DNA from 4 places in the Alkalispirillum mobile genome. Region 1 is predicted to be linked to each of the others. Evidence: predicted binding sites of a transcription regulator. Region 1 holds the regulator's gene; each other region holds the start of a gene.
What was found. Region 1 encodes sigma-54, which starts transcription at its own class of promoters, with help from an activator protein. Its sites were predicted from a motif close to TGGCANGNTNCNTGCTT; they were not measured.

Region 1 (3,456 bases):
GCAGCCCCGCCACCTACGAGCAACTGCCGGAGGACCAGACCGACAAAGTGCACGCCGAGGCCCCGCGGATGGAGTACTACAGCCGCGGCCCGCAGCGGATTTACCTGCTGCAGGGCGCAGAGCTGTGGCAACGGGAAAACCGCATGTCCGGCGAGGAGATCCGGGTCAACCTGGAGACCCAGGAGGCACAGGCGGAGGGCCGCGAGGACCGGCGCACGCGCACCATCTTCTTCCCGGCCGAGGAGACCGACGACCCATGAGTCGTCTGGAAGCCCGGTCCCTGGTCAAGCGCTACCGCCGCCGCACCGTGGTGGAGGAGGCCTCGCTGACGGTGAACGCCGGCGAGATCGTCGGCCTGCTCGGCCCCAACGGCGCGGGCAAGACCACCTGCTTCTACATGGTGGTGGGGCTGGTGCGCGCCGACGGTGGCCAGATCCTGCTCAACGGCGAGGACATCACCGCCCTGCCCATGCATGCCCGGGCCCGCAAGGGCGTCGGCTACCTGCCGCAGGAGGCCTCGGTGTTCCGCAAGATGACCGTGGCCCAGAACATCATGTCCATCCTGGAGACACGCCCCGAGCTGAGTCGCAAGGGCCGCGAGGAGCGACTCCAGGCCCTGCTGGACGAGTTCCACGTGCCGCATCTGGCCAACCAGAATGGCATCAGCCTCTCGGGCGGGGAGCGGCGGCGGGTGGAGATCGCCCGGGCGCTGGCCGCCGACCCGCAGTTCATCCTGCTGGACGAGCCCTTCGCCGGCGTTGACCCCATCTCTGTGGTGGATATCCAGCACATCATCCGCCAGCTCACCGAGCGCGGGATCGGCGTGCTGATCACCGACCACAACGTGCGGGAAACCCTGGGTATCGTGGAGCGGGCCTACATCCTCAGCCAGGGCCGGGTCATTGCCCGCGGCAGTGCCGACGAGGTTCTGGCCAACCAGGCCGTCCGCGAGGTCTACCTGGGGGAGCATTTTCGGCTTTGACCCCCTTTCCGCGGTAAACTGGGAGTACAGGCAGATACCCGGCCCGGCAATGGGCTAGCATGGGATTATCAAAGCGGTGCGTGCCACGACATACATGAAAACAAAGCTCACCCACATCACGATCAATCAGAACGGCCCCCGGGCCCGTTGGGATCGGTCATGAAGCAGTCGCTGCAACTCAAGCTCGGCCAGCAACTCACCATGACACCCCAGCTGCAGCAGGCCATCCGCCTGTTGCAGCTCTCCACCCTGGATCTGCAAATGGAGATCCAGCAGCAGCTAGAGTCCAACGTCATGCTGGAAATGGCCGAGGACGAGCAATTGGAGGACGAGCAGCGGTCGGAGGCGGACGAAGCTGACCAGAACACCGCCGACGAGCCGGGCGAGGACACGAGCGGCGAAGAGCAGAGCGATGCCGAAGCCCCCGCCGCCGAGGAGCCCGCCGCCAGCCAGCAGGACGACATCCCTGACGACCTTCCGCTCGACTCCAGCTGGGACGAGATCTACGACGGCAGCACCCCCTGGAGCCAGCCCGACAGCGAGGATGAGGACCGCGACCCCTGGGCCAACCGCTCCGGTGGCGGTGAAAGCCTCCACGAGCACCTCACCTGGCAGGCTGAGCTCACCCCCTTTACCGAGCAGGACGCCGTCATCGCCCAGGTCATCATCGACTCGGTGCGCGACGACGGGTATCTGGGTGCCGACATCGAAGAACTGATCTCCGCCCTGCCCGCCGAGTGGGAGGTGGAGCCCGAGGAGGTCGAGGCGGTCCTGCGCCGCATCCAGCACTTCGACCCGGTAGGCGTGGCGGCACGCGACCCGCGTGAAGCGCTGCTCATCCAGCTTGAGCAGCTGCCGCCCGACACCCCGCTGCTCACCGAGGCCCGCACGCTGGTGGACCAGTACCTGGACATGCTGGTGCAGCGCCAGTACGCCCAGCTGTGCCGGCGCATGAAGCTCAACCAGGAGCAACTGCGCGAGGTGCTGGCCCTGGTCCAGACCCTGGACCCGCGGCCCGGCTCCCAGATCAGCGACGACGAGACCCAGTACGTGGTCCCGGACGTGGTGGTGCGCCGCATTCACGGCCGCTGGCAGGTGGAGCTCAACCCCGACACGGCCCCGCGGCTGCGGGTCAACAGCTACTACGCCAGCCTGATCAAGCGCGCCGACAACAGCAGCGACAACACCACCCTGCGCAACCACCTGCAGGAGGCGCGCTGGTTCATCAAGAGCCTTCGCAGCCGCAACGACACTCTGCTGAAAGTGGCCCGTTGCATCGTCGAGCGCCAGCAGGGCTACTTCGACCACGGCGAGGAGGCCATGCAGCCGCTGGTCCTGCGCGAGGTGGCCGAGGCGGTGGACATGCACGAATCCACCATTTCCCGGATCACCACCCGCAAGTACATGCACACCCCGCGGGGCACGCTGGAGTTCAAGTACTTCTTCTCCAGCCACGTGCAGACCGTGGATGGCGGCGAGTGCTCGGCCACCGCCATCCGCGCCCGTATCCGGCGACTGGTCGCCGACGAGAACCCGGCCAAGCCACTCAGTGACAGTCGCATTGCAAATATCCTTCAGGAAGAAGGCATAAACGTGGCAAGACGGACCGTAGCCAAGTATCGTGAGGCCATGGCCATCGCCTCGTCATCCGAGCGCAAGCGACTGGCCTGAACCGCAACGTTGAAGGAGGCGGCATGCAAATACAGATAACCGGCCACCATGTGGAAGTCACGGACGCTCTCAAGGACTATGTCCACGACAAGTTCAAGCGCCTGGAGCGCCACTTTGACAACCTGGTGGACAGCCACGTCATCCTCTCCGTGGAAAAGCTTCGCCAGAAGGCGGAAGCCAACCTGCTGATCAGCGGCAACCGGCTGCACGCCGAGACCACCAACGAAGACATGTACGCCGCCATTGACGGCATGGTGGACAAGCTCGACCGGCAACTGGTCAAGCACAAGGAGAAGGTGACCGACCACCACCGCAGGGAGGGCGCTGCGCAGAAGGCAAGTGCAGGGGCCGCGGACGTAGACGCAGAATAGCCACAGCAAACCACTGGCGGCCGGCGTCCTGCCGGCCCCGGCCGCCCTGGGCTGAACATCATCATGAAAATCGCCGAACTCATCACGCCGGACCGAATCCGTTGCGAAGCCGAGGTCAGCAGCAAGAAACGCGTGCTGGAACAGCTCAGCGACCTGCTGACCACGGACGACACCACCCTGGCCGCCCCCCAGGTCTTCGACCGCCTGGTGGCGCGTGAGCGCCTGGGCAGCACTGGCCTGGGCCATGGCGTGGCGCTGCCCCACGCCCGCATGGAGGGCATAGAGCAGGCCCGGGGGGCGCTCATCCGCCTGGGCGAAGGCGTCGACTTCGACGCCTTTGACCGCGAACCGGTGGACCTGCTGTTTGCCCTGGTGGTGCCGGAGCACTTCACGGACGAGCACCTCCAGATCCTGGCCGACCTGGCCGAGATG
Region 2 (3,456 bases), on a different contig from region 1:
GCAGGGGTGGCCGTCCCAGATCTCCTTGGTGAGCATGTGGATGAAGCCCACCTCCTCCCAGACCGCCCGCTGGTTGAAGGGGTCGGGGGCCAGGTAGCCGTCCACATTGCCGGCCCGCAGGTTGGCAACCATCTCCGGCGGCGGCAGCACGCGGATCTGGATATCCCGGTCCGGGTCCAGGCCGTGCTCGGCAACGTAGTAGCGCAACAGGAAGTTGTGCATGGAGAAGTCGAAGGGCACGGCGAAGCGGAAGCCCTTCCACTGGCTGGGGTCGCGCTTGTCCTTGTGCTTGTTGTGCAGCGTGATGGCCTGGCCGTTGATGTTCTCCACCGCCGGCATTATGAAAGGCATGCTCGACGAGCCGGTGCCCATGGTCATGGCCAGGGGCATGGGGGTGAGCATGTGGGAGGCATCATACTCCCGGTTCATGGACATATCCCGGGCCACCGCCCAGCCGGCGGTGGAGCGCAGGTCCACGTTCAACCCGTAGCGCTCGTAGAAGCCCATGGGGTGAGCCATGATGATGGGCGTGGCGCAGGTGATGGGCACGAAGCCCACGGTCAGGTCGCGCTTCTCCGGGTCACCCAGGTTGTCCTTGAGCAGGGCCTTGGCCGCGTCCAGCGGGAATATGGAGCCCACCGCCGCGGCGAAGGTGCCGGCCCCCACCGCCTTCAGAAAGAAGCGCCGGCTGGCGTCGTGGTGACCGAACAGGGCGCGCACCACCGCGCTCTCCACGGCCCGGTCGAACATGGCCTCCTTGTCGACGCCCTGCTTCGCGGCGAGCATCGGGTTGGTTTCCTGCTCCACCGGGGTGGCCCCGTGGTCGTGGTGGGCGTGTTCGCTGCCGCCGCAGCTGGAGCAGGTGCAACCCGCCCCGTGGCGCAGATCCGCCTCCGGGTTGAACGGGTCGTTGAGTGATCGGTTGCTCATGGTTCATACCTCCCGCCGAAAACAAAAAAGGGCGCGGCATCGGCCGGAAGCCGACGCCAGACGCCCTTGCCTGCAAAGCCTGTTTCAATGCCTGCCACAACCCGCCGTTGGGTGCCGCGCTGCGACGGACAGAGCACTGATGTCAACAATCTAAATTCAATTTACGTGCCAGGTTTGTCTTTTACCGTTAAAACATCGTTTTACGAAAGAAAGTCAGCCCCCGTGGCGGGGCGGCTGCACGCTAGCGGTGCGAGCATGCACCGCCGCGGGTCAACCGTGGGCGAGGCCGGCGTCGGCCAGCAACCGACGCGCCAGACGCGGAATAGGCTGGCCGCTGTTCATGGCGCGCCGGCGCAGCAGGTGGTAGGCATCGGCCTCCCCCAGCCCCTCGCGCTCCATCAGCAGGCACTTGGCCTGGTGCACATCACGCTGCTCGGCGAGCTGGCGGCGGGTGTCCGCCAGCTCGCGGGCCAACCCCTGGAAGCGCTCATACTGCCGGATGGCCAGGCGAATCGCCCCCTGCACCCCTTCGCGCGGCACGCCCCCCACGGCGTAGGCACTGAGCCCTGCCGCCGCGGCTGTGCTCATCAGTTCCGGGTCGTGATGAACGGAGCCGTTCATCACTGGCCCCGGGTACCGCCCCCCGCGGCTGCACAGCCCCTCCAGGGTGTCGCGTTTGCCCGATACCGCCTCGGTGATGACCACCTCCGGCTCCTCGTCGAGCACCCGCTGGTAGAGGTCATCCTCGCCCTGCACGGTGGCCACCACGGTGAAGCCTGCTACCTGCAATGACTCCTCGAGCCAGGCCGAACGCTCCGGCGAATCATCAACCAGCATGACTTTGGTGACCATGAGCAACTCCAGGGGCTGAGCCCGTCAGCATTGATGCAGTGCAAAACAATACAAGGTGCGTGCCAATGGCCAGGCCTGGCGGCAAAACAGGAGGTTGCATAAAACCGGCGGGTACCGACGGGGTGTGTCGCGCCCGCCGGTGGTGCGCGCATTGAGCGCTGGAGCACGCCAGCGCACCAAGTTGGACGTTGGGGGCCACAAACTGGCTATCGGGGGCGGCATTAGCCTTCATCACGCGGTAACATATGCGCCATCGTCCGGCCAATACATTCAATAAAACGCACAGGCCGCCCCGGCAAACACGAATACACGAGGAGCTAGCAAGTGACGTTCTCCCTGGAAATGCATGGCATCGAGGTGGCGGAAGTCCTGCGCAACCCCGCGCCCGCGCGGCTTTACGAGGAGGCCCTGGCCCATGAGAAGGGCTCGGCCATCTCCTCCACCGGTGCGCTGATCGCCCGCTCCGGCGAAAAAACGGGGCGCAGCCCCAAGGACAAGCGCGTCGCCGATCACCCACAGGTCACCGACGATGTGTGGTGGGGGGACGTGAACATCGATCTGCAACCGGACAGCTTCGATGCACTACAACAGCAGGCGGTGAACTACCTGAACACCCGCGACCGGCTCTACGTTATCGACGCCTATGCCGGCTGGGATCCCCGCTACCGGGTGAAGGTGCGAGTGATCTGCGAGCGGGCCTACCACGCGCTGTTCATGCACAACATGCTCATCCGCCCGACCCGCGAGGAACTGGCCGAGTTCGGCGAGCCCGATTACACCATTTACAACGCCGGCCGGCTCTCCGCCAACCAGGAGGTGCCCGGGGTCAACTCGAAGACCAGCGTCAGCCTCTGCCTCAGCCGGGGCGAGTTCGTGATCCTGGGGACGGAATACGCCGGTGAGATGAAAAAGGGCGTGTTCACCATCATGAACTACATCATGCCCAAGCAGGATGTGCTCTCGATGCACTGCTCGGCCAACGAGGGCCCGGAGGGCGATGTCTCGGTCTTCTTCGGCCTGTCCGGCACCGGCAAGACCACCCTGTCCGCGGACCCCCGCCGCCGGCTGATCGGCGACGACGAGCACTGCTGGACCGACGAGGGCGTGTTCAACATCGAAGGCGGCTGCTACGCCAAGGCCATCGGCCTGGACCGCCACGCCGAACCGGAGATCTACGACGCCATCCGCTTTGGCGCAGTGCTGGAGAACGTGGTCTTCGACCCCGAAACCCGCGAAGTGGACTACCACGACGGCTCGGTCACCGAGAACACCCGGTGCTCCTACCCCATCGAGTACATCCCCAACGCGCGCCTGCCCTGCGTGGGCGGCATCCCGAAGAATGTCATCTTCCTCACCTGCGACGCCTTCAGCGTGCTGCCGCCGGTAAGCAAGCTGACCCCGGCGCAGGCCATGTACCACTTCATCAGCGGCTACACGGCCAAGGTCGCCGGCACCGAGATGGGGGTCACCGAGCCACAGGCCACCTTCTCCGCCTGCTTCGGCGCGCCGTTCCTGGTCATGCACCCCACCCGCTATGCCGAGCTGCTGGCAGAGAAGATCCGCGCCAGCGGAGCGCAGGTGTGGCTGGTGAACACCGGATGGACCGGCGGCCCCTACGGCGAGGGGCAGCGCATGAGCCTGGCCCACACCCGGGCCATCATCGACGCCATCCAC
Region 3 (3,456 bases), on a different contig from region 1:
GGCTCGCCCTCGTAGGCGGCATACAGTTTGTCGGCCTGGACAGCGATCGGTCCGGCAATTGTCCCGTCACGGGCTGGGGTCACGCTTACTGCTCCGAGAGATGCTCCGTCAGAAGGCGCGCATTGTGCCGCATCAGGGAGAAATAATCCTCTGCGCCGCTGCCCTCCTCACCGAGCGAGTCCACGTAGAGGGGGCCGGCCACCCGCACACCGGTGTCATCAGCAACGCTGCGCACATGCCGGTCGGAGATCGTGCTCTCCCAGAAAATGGCGCGGGGCTCCATCTCGCGCACCAAGTCCACGATGCGCATGATCTGACGCGGCGACCCCTCGGTCTCGGCGTTGGTGCCCCAGACCCCGTCGTGGACGAAGTCGTAAGCATCCGCGAAGTAGACAAAGGCCGCCTCACTGGTGATCAGCAGTCGCTTGCCCTCGGGGATACCAGCGAGTTCCTCGGTCAGTTCCTCGTGCAGTGCGTGCAGGCGATCGGCCAGATCCTCGGCACGTGACTCAAAGGCGTCGGCCTTTTCCGGGCGGATCTCGGACAGAGAGCGGGCGATAACCCGGGCGTACTCGGCCGAGGCGCGCGGGTCCATCCAAAGGTGCGGGTCCGGGTCGCCCTCGAAATCTCCGGTGACGATGGGCCGCGTTTCAAAGCCTGATTCCTCGGCCACCGGAACCACCGGCACACCTTCACCCACCGTGGCTCGGACCTGCCCCATCCACTGCTCCAGCTGGTAGCCGTTGTAGAGGACCAGGTCGGCCTGCTCCAGCGCCATGAAGTTATTGGGGATCAACTCCCATTCGTGGACCTCGGCCCCGACAGGGGTCAGCACCTTGATCTCCACGTCGTCACCGGCCACCTCACGGGCCAGGCCGCCCAGAATGGAGAAGGTCGCCACCACTTGCGGACGCTCGCCATCCGAGGCGTTTGTCCCCCCGCAGGCCGCTAAGCCCAACACCACGACCACCGTCACCGCCACCCGCACCCAGTTCATACTTTGCACACCTCCATATAGAACGCGTTTAAGAATCATTCCTAATTCTAGCGACAACGCTGAACCGTGCCAACCGCCGGCCGGGCAGTGGCGCCGGTAGTCTTTTCCCGGCTACCACGTACCGGTGTTCTCCATCGACGCCCACGGCTCCTTGGCCGGCAGGGCCTCGCCGGCCTGCAGCAGCTCAATGGAGATACCGTCCGGTGAGCGGACGAAGGCCATGTGCCCGTCACGGGGGGGCCGGTTGATGGTGATGCCGCTGTCCATCAGCTGCTGGCACAGCGCGTAGATATTCGGCACCCGGAACGCAATGTGCCCGAAGTTCCGCCCGCCGGTGTAGGTCTCCGGGTCCCAGTTCCAGGTCAGTTCCAGCATGGGGGCCTTGTCGGCACTGCGCGCCCGCTCTTCGTCATCGGGCGCAGCGAGAAAGACCAGCGTGAAGCGCCCCTTCTCGCTCTCCTTGCGGTTGATTTCCACCAACCCGAGCTTGTTGCAGTAGAAATCCAGCGATGCATCGAGGTCGCTGACGCGCACCATGGTGTGAAGATATTGCATGACACTGCCTCCCCGTTAAGCGATAGCGCCATGCTGCGCCGTCCGGCGCGACGCTGCAACCGAACCGCGTCAAATCACCCACCAGCCCGGTGTGTGATTTGCCACAGCACCGTGTGAGATGCCAGCCCTGACCTGCCCTGCCACTGCGAATCACTCCCATTAAAAACGAAATTATTCTATAGATCATTGGCTTAATAAATCACATCGAGTTGGCCTGTTTCCTGCTCAATCCTTGGAAATACAACCAGTACAACCAGGAAGCAGGAGCAAGCGATGCCAGCGTCATCCCGTACCCGCCACGCCACCTACCCCATCTCACTCGGGCTGCTCACCGGAGCCGCCCTGCTAGGTACCCCCGCCCTGGCGGACGCCGGGGGCAGCCTTGCCCCCATCGTGGTGACCGCCCCTGTCATGACCAGCCCCGGGGAACTTGAGACCGACCCGCGGACAAGCCGCCTGCCCCTGCCGGCGCAGGACGGCGGCAGCTTCCTCAAGTCCATCCCCGGGTTCACCACTAGCCGCAAGGGGGGCACCAGCGGCGACCCGGAGCTGCGCGGGCTGGGCGGCGGCCGCCTGAACATCCTGATGGACGGCAGCCCGGTGTTTGGTGGTTGCGGACAGCGCATGGACCCGCCCACGGCCTACATCTACCCGGAGAGCTATGACCGGGTAAGGATCTACAAGGGCCCGCAGACCGTTCGGTTCGGCCCGACCCTGGCCGGCGTGGTGGACTTTGAGCGGGACCCGCGGCGGTTTGACGATCCCACCGTCACCGGCCACGCCAGCATGACGGTGGGCCGTTTCGACCGCACCGACCTGATGGCCGACGTAACCGCCGGCAGTACCGAGGGCTACGCGCGCATCATCGGCACGCTCTCCACGCAGGATGACTACCGCGACGGAGACGGCGACAAGGTGCACTCGGAATTCGAGCGCTGGAGCGGCACCGGCATCCTCGGCTGGACACCGGATGAGTTCACCAACGTGGAGTTTGCCTACGAGCGCAGCGACGCGGAGGCGGCCTACGGCGACCGGATGATGGATGGGACCACCTTCGACCGCACCGGCTACAGCCTCACAGCCCGCCGCGAGGCCATCACCCTCTGGCTGGAGGCCGTGGAATTCAAGACCTTCTACAGCTACGTGGACCATGTGATGGATAACTTCCGGCTGCGTAGCGCCCCCCAGCAGACGGTGAGTTTTCCCGACCGGCGCACCACCGGCGCCAAGGTGGATGCGGAACTGGTGCTGGCCGACCAGACCTGGATGACGGTAGGACTGGATTACACCGAGGATGAACACCGCCGCGGCCGTCGGACCACGATGGAGGGTACGAACACGCTGCAGGAAGTGCTGAGTACCGACTACCCCCGCAATGACACCGCCGAATTCCGCGATTACGGCGCCTACGCCGAGCTGGAACACGGCCTGACAGCGCGCGACCACCTCTTCTTTGGTGCCCGGGTGGACCGTAACCGGGCGGAGGCAGAGTCCCCTTACGGCGGCGCCCCCCCCGGCACCACGGACCACAACACCCTGTGGAGCGGCTTCGCCCGCTACGAGCGGGACCTGGCCGACCTGCCCCTGACCTTCAACATCGGTGTGGGGGCTGCGGAGCGTGCGCCGGATTTCTGGGAGCGGATGAAGGATTTCGATCTGGAGACCGAGCGCCTCACCCAGCTCGATGCCGGCGCCCAATGGCACGGTGACCAGGTGTCTGCGACGGTCTCCGCGTTCTACGGCGAGTTCAGCAACTACATTCTGATCGGCGCCGAGTCCGGCGAGGCCGATGCCCGCAACATCAGCGCCACCCACTACGGCCTGGAGGCAGACCTCACCTACCGCTTCACCCCCGTACTCTCCTCCACCGCCACGCTGGCCTGGGTGCGCGCCGACAACGACAG
Region 4 (3,456 bases), on a different contig from region 1:
CGCAGCGGCAAGTCCGCCCGCATCAAGGAAAAGGTCAAGTAAAGCGACCCGGACCGGCCCGGTTCTGCACCGGGCCCGTGCAGCAAAAAGCCCCCACGGCATGGCCGCTGGGGGCTTTTTGCGTCAGGTCACCGGGAAAGGGGCTCAGGACAGGGCGGCGATGGCCCGCTCGGCGCGCTCGCTATCGCTGGTTTCAAACCCGGCACTGGCAGCGGCCAGGGCGGCCTCCGGTTGCTCGGCCACCGCCTCGCTGACCTCATTCGCCAGGGCGGCCGCGGCCTCACTGTTCTGGGCGCCCGAGTCCGCATCGTCGACCGGGTCCTGGCCGGTACTCAGGGTCACCTGGTCACTGCCCGAGTTGGGCTCGACCGGGCGGGCGGCCTCGTTGCCGGGCGTGTTGTTCACCGGGTTGGCGGTGTCAGCAGCGGGTTGGTTCGCCTGCTGTTGGGTGGTGTTCGCCGGGTCGTTACGCCGCGCTTCCTGGGTGGCGCCTGAGTTGGCGACCTGCTGCGCGATTGTCGGGTTCGCGTTGATCTCGACCATGCGGCCTCCGGGAACTGCGAATGAATGACTTACTATAGCTCGTACTGCTGAGACAATACACGCCTGCCGACGTTCACCGACGGCAGGGAATCGGGGCGGGTTATCGAACCGGCGCGCTGAAAACAGCGCCGTGGTGGGGGGGTCAGGCGCGGGTGATGCTGCGGCCAACGCCGCCCTGGCCGGCGGTAACGCGACTGCCCTGAATGCCGTCGCTGCCGTAGGTGGCGGGTGTGCCCGCGCCGCCCCCAGTGAGAATGGCCAGCACCTCGCTGGTCTGCTCGAGGCTGCGATGGATCAGCCGGCCATTGGCCTCATTGGTGGTCTGCAGCGTGCGCAGCTGATCCGTCAGGGCGCGCCAGGCAGCCTCCAGCTCGGGCTGCTCATGGTCTTTCAGCAATCGTTGCATGCCTTCCGGCCCGGCCGGGTAGCCCAGCGCCTTGGCCGCTTCCGCCCGCTGCTGCTCCGCCTTTTCCAGGGCGGACAGTGCCTCCAGCTTCTCCGGCATCAGCGCGGTCAGGCCCTCCGCGTCGCGCTCATCCAGCAGTGCGCGCTCGCGCCGCAACACCGCCATGACCGACTGCGCGCAGTCGCTGCAGCGTTGCAGGGCGTCGACGATGGCAGGCTCTACGGCGGTCATGGTCATGTCAGTCCGTCATCCGTTGCCGATGCTCAGCGCTGCAGCAGGCTCTCCAACTCGACCATCCGGCTGGCGATCTTGTCGGCATCCACCGGGTACTCACCGTTGGCGATGCGCTCCTTCAGCGCCTCGACCCGCTCCTGATTAACCTCGGGCGTGGCGTCGATTTGCTGGCGCACGGCCTGCAGGCGATCGGACACGTTGGCCTGATCCGCACCGCGGTTGTCGGCAGTGGCTGGCCGGTCGGCGGCGCCTTCCTGCCGGCTCGCGTTGCCCGCCTTGCCTGCACCGCCGGGGTTCAGGCCGGGGGAGCCGGGCAGCCGATTGCCGTTGTTGATGGGGTCGGTCATTGTCGTCTCTCCGTCCAGGTCACGTTACCCGGCCCTGTGGTCAGCGGCCGGACGCCCACTCTGGATAATATGTCGGCAGGTGTTCCGAAGACTTTAGCCTTCTCCTGCCGGTTTGAGAACATGCGAATTCCGTGCCCGGTGATCCGGCCTATTGCCCGACAGCGATCAGCGATTCGCCGACCACCCGGCCCTCGATGACCCGGCCGGAGCTGCCTGATTCCACGCGGACGATATCGCCCATGCTACCGTTTTCCAGGGCCTTGCCGCGACCGGTGACGGCCACGGCGCCGTTGCCGGCCCGCAGGGTAACGGTGCGGCCGCGGTGCACCAGCTGCGGTTGCGCCAGTGCCGTCTGGCTGATCAGGTCGCCCCGGCGCAGGGAACGGCGAACCTCCATGCCCATCAGGCGGTCCGCTTCGGTCTCATAGGGGCGGTTCAACGAGGACAGCGACCGGGTCTCCAGGGTCAGGCTGCCCGGGCGGATGCGCTCGCCGCGGCGCAGCGGCTGCGCGGCCACCAGCACCTCCACCTCGGTGTCCACCCGGGCGGTGACGTAGACCGTCCAGGGCTGGGTGCCGGTACAGCGCACCCCGACCGTCAGATTGCCGACACCGCGATCGCCGTGGGGGGAAAACCCCTCAAGCTCGCCGTCGCAGCGGGCCAGGCGGAGGCGGGGGTCCAGCCGGCCGATCTCCACCTCCAGCGTGTCGCCGTGCTCTGCGTAGGCCTGTTGGGCCCACTCCGCCGCCGTGGCGCGGATATCCTCGAGCGGCTGCCGCTCCGCCTGAGCCGCCCATGGGGCCGTCAGAAAAATGGCTGCCACCAGAGTCATGCCAATGCGCCTTATCGACATTCTTCCGTTCAGCATGAGTGGATTTTCCCCATTTCAGGCCCGTCCGGGCGATTGCTGAAGGGAAGCAAGCATGATCCATGCCTATGTCTGGCGGGGTGCCCGTAGCAGGCCCGGTGTCCAAACATGATAATGTCTGTTGGAATAGGTCGGAAAAACAGGCTCGGTGACAGCGGGGCTCAAGTCCGGCCGCCCTTGTCCGATGACTGTAAGAGCACGGGCGCATCGGGCGTCTTTCGTATCTTGGGGGAAGTCATGTCGCAGATCCTGCACGCGGTAAATCAGCGGACCCAGCTGGCCGGGCGTAACCGGATGGAGCTGTTGCTGTTTCACATGGGGCGCTCGCAGCGATATGGCATCAATGTGTTCAAGGTGCGCGAGGTCATTCCGGCGCCGAAGCTGAGCCGCGTTCCCAACAGCCATCCGGTAGCGCGGGGCATTGCGCATATCCGGGGACAGACCATTCCGGTCGTGGATCTGAGCATGGCCATCGGCGGGGCGCCCCTGGACGTGGAGGGGGGCGGTTACGTGATCGTCACCGAGTACAACCGCAGCGTGCAGGGGTTCCTGGTGGGCGGTGTGGACCGCATCGTCAACATGAAGTGGGAGGACGTGCTGCCGCCGCCGTCCCAGGGCTCGGGCGGTACCTACCTGACCGCCATTGCCCGCCTGGATGGGCAGATGGTTCAGATCATCGATGTCGAGAAGGTCCTGGCGGAGCTCAACGCCGCCGGTGGTCTGGACCCGAGGCAGATCGAGGGCGGTGCCGACGAAGCGCTGGCGGGGGCCGATGACTGGCATGTACTGGTGGCGGATGACTCGGTGATCGCCCGCAGGCAGGTGGTCCATACCGTGGAGGACCTGGGCCTGCAATGCACGGCCGTGCGCGATGGCCAGGAAGCGCTGGAACTGCTCCAGACCTGGGCGGAGGAGGAAGGCTCTCCGCTGGAGCGGCTGCTGATGGTCATTTCCGACGTGGAGATGCCCCGCATGGATGGCTACACCCTGACCAGCCGTATCCGCGATGACCAGCGACTGGCCGGGCTCAACGTCCTGCTCCACTCCTCCCTGTCCGG

Region 2: the regulator sigma-54 is predicted to act here: its motif matches at 1,831-1,847, upstream of DFR31_RS10080 (ANTAR domain-containing response regulator).
Region 3: the regulator sigma-54 is predicted to act here: its motif matches at 1,763-1,779, upstream of DFR31_RS09475 (TonB-dependent copper receptor).
Region 4: the regulator sigma-54 is predicted to act here: its motif matches at 2,450-2,466, upstream of flgA (flagellar basal body P-ring formation chaperone FlgA).

The regions. Positions count from the first base shown of each region.
Region 1 is NZ_RCDA01000008.1:1,674-5,129, forward strand. It holds gene lptA (lipopolysaccharide transport periplasmic protein LptA) at 1-260, shown strand, start outside; gene lptB (LPS export ABC transporter ATP-binding protein) at 257-982, shown strand; gene DFR31_RS13490 (RNA polymerase factor sigma-54) at 1,142-2,653, shown strand; gene hpf (ribosome hibernation-promoting factor, HPF/YfiA family) at 2,677-3,024, shown strand; gene ptsN (PTS IIA-like nitrogen regulatory protein PtsN) at 3,088-3,456, shown strand, end outside.
Region 2 is NZ_RCDA01000003.1:34,012-37,467, reverse strand. It holds gene DFR31_RS10085 (CmpA/NrtA family ABC transporter substrate-binding protein) at 1-930, opposite strand, end outside; gene DFR31_RS10080 (ANTAR domain-containing response regulator) at 1,201-1,782, opposite strand; gene pckA (phosphoenolpyruvate carboxykinase (ATP)) at 2,107-3,456, shown strand, end outside.
Region 3 is NZ_RCDA01000002.1:277,531-280,986, reverse strand. It holds gene DFR31_RS09490 (metal ABC transporter ATP-binding protein) at 1-83, opposite strand, end outside; gene DFR31_RS09485 (metal ABC transporter solute-binding protein, Zn/Mn family) at 86-997, opposite strand; gene DFR31_RS09480 (VOC family protein) at 1,109-1,552, opposite strand; gene DFR31_RS09475 (TonB-dependent copper receptor) at 1,826-3,456, shown strand, end outside.
Region 4 is NZ_RCDA01000002.1:109,696-113,151, forward strand. It holds gene rplS (50S ribosomal protein L19) at 1-42, shown strand, start outside; gene DFR31_RS08750 (hypothetical protein) at 145-543, opposite strand; gene DFR31_RS08755 (flagella synthesis protein FlgN) at 686-1,186, opposite strand; gene flgM (flagellar biosynthesis anti-sigma factor FlgM) at 1,213-1,530, opposite strand; gene flgA (flagellar basal body P-ring formation chaperone FlgA) at 1,679-2,362, opposite strand; gene DFR31_RS08770 (chemotaxis protein CheV) at 2,636-3,456, shown strand, end outside.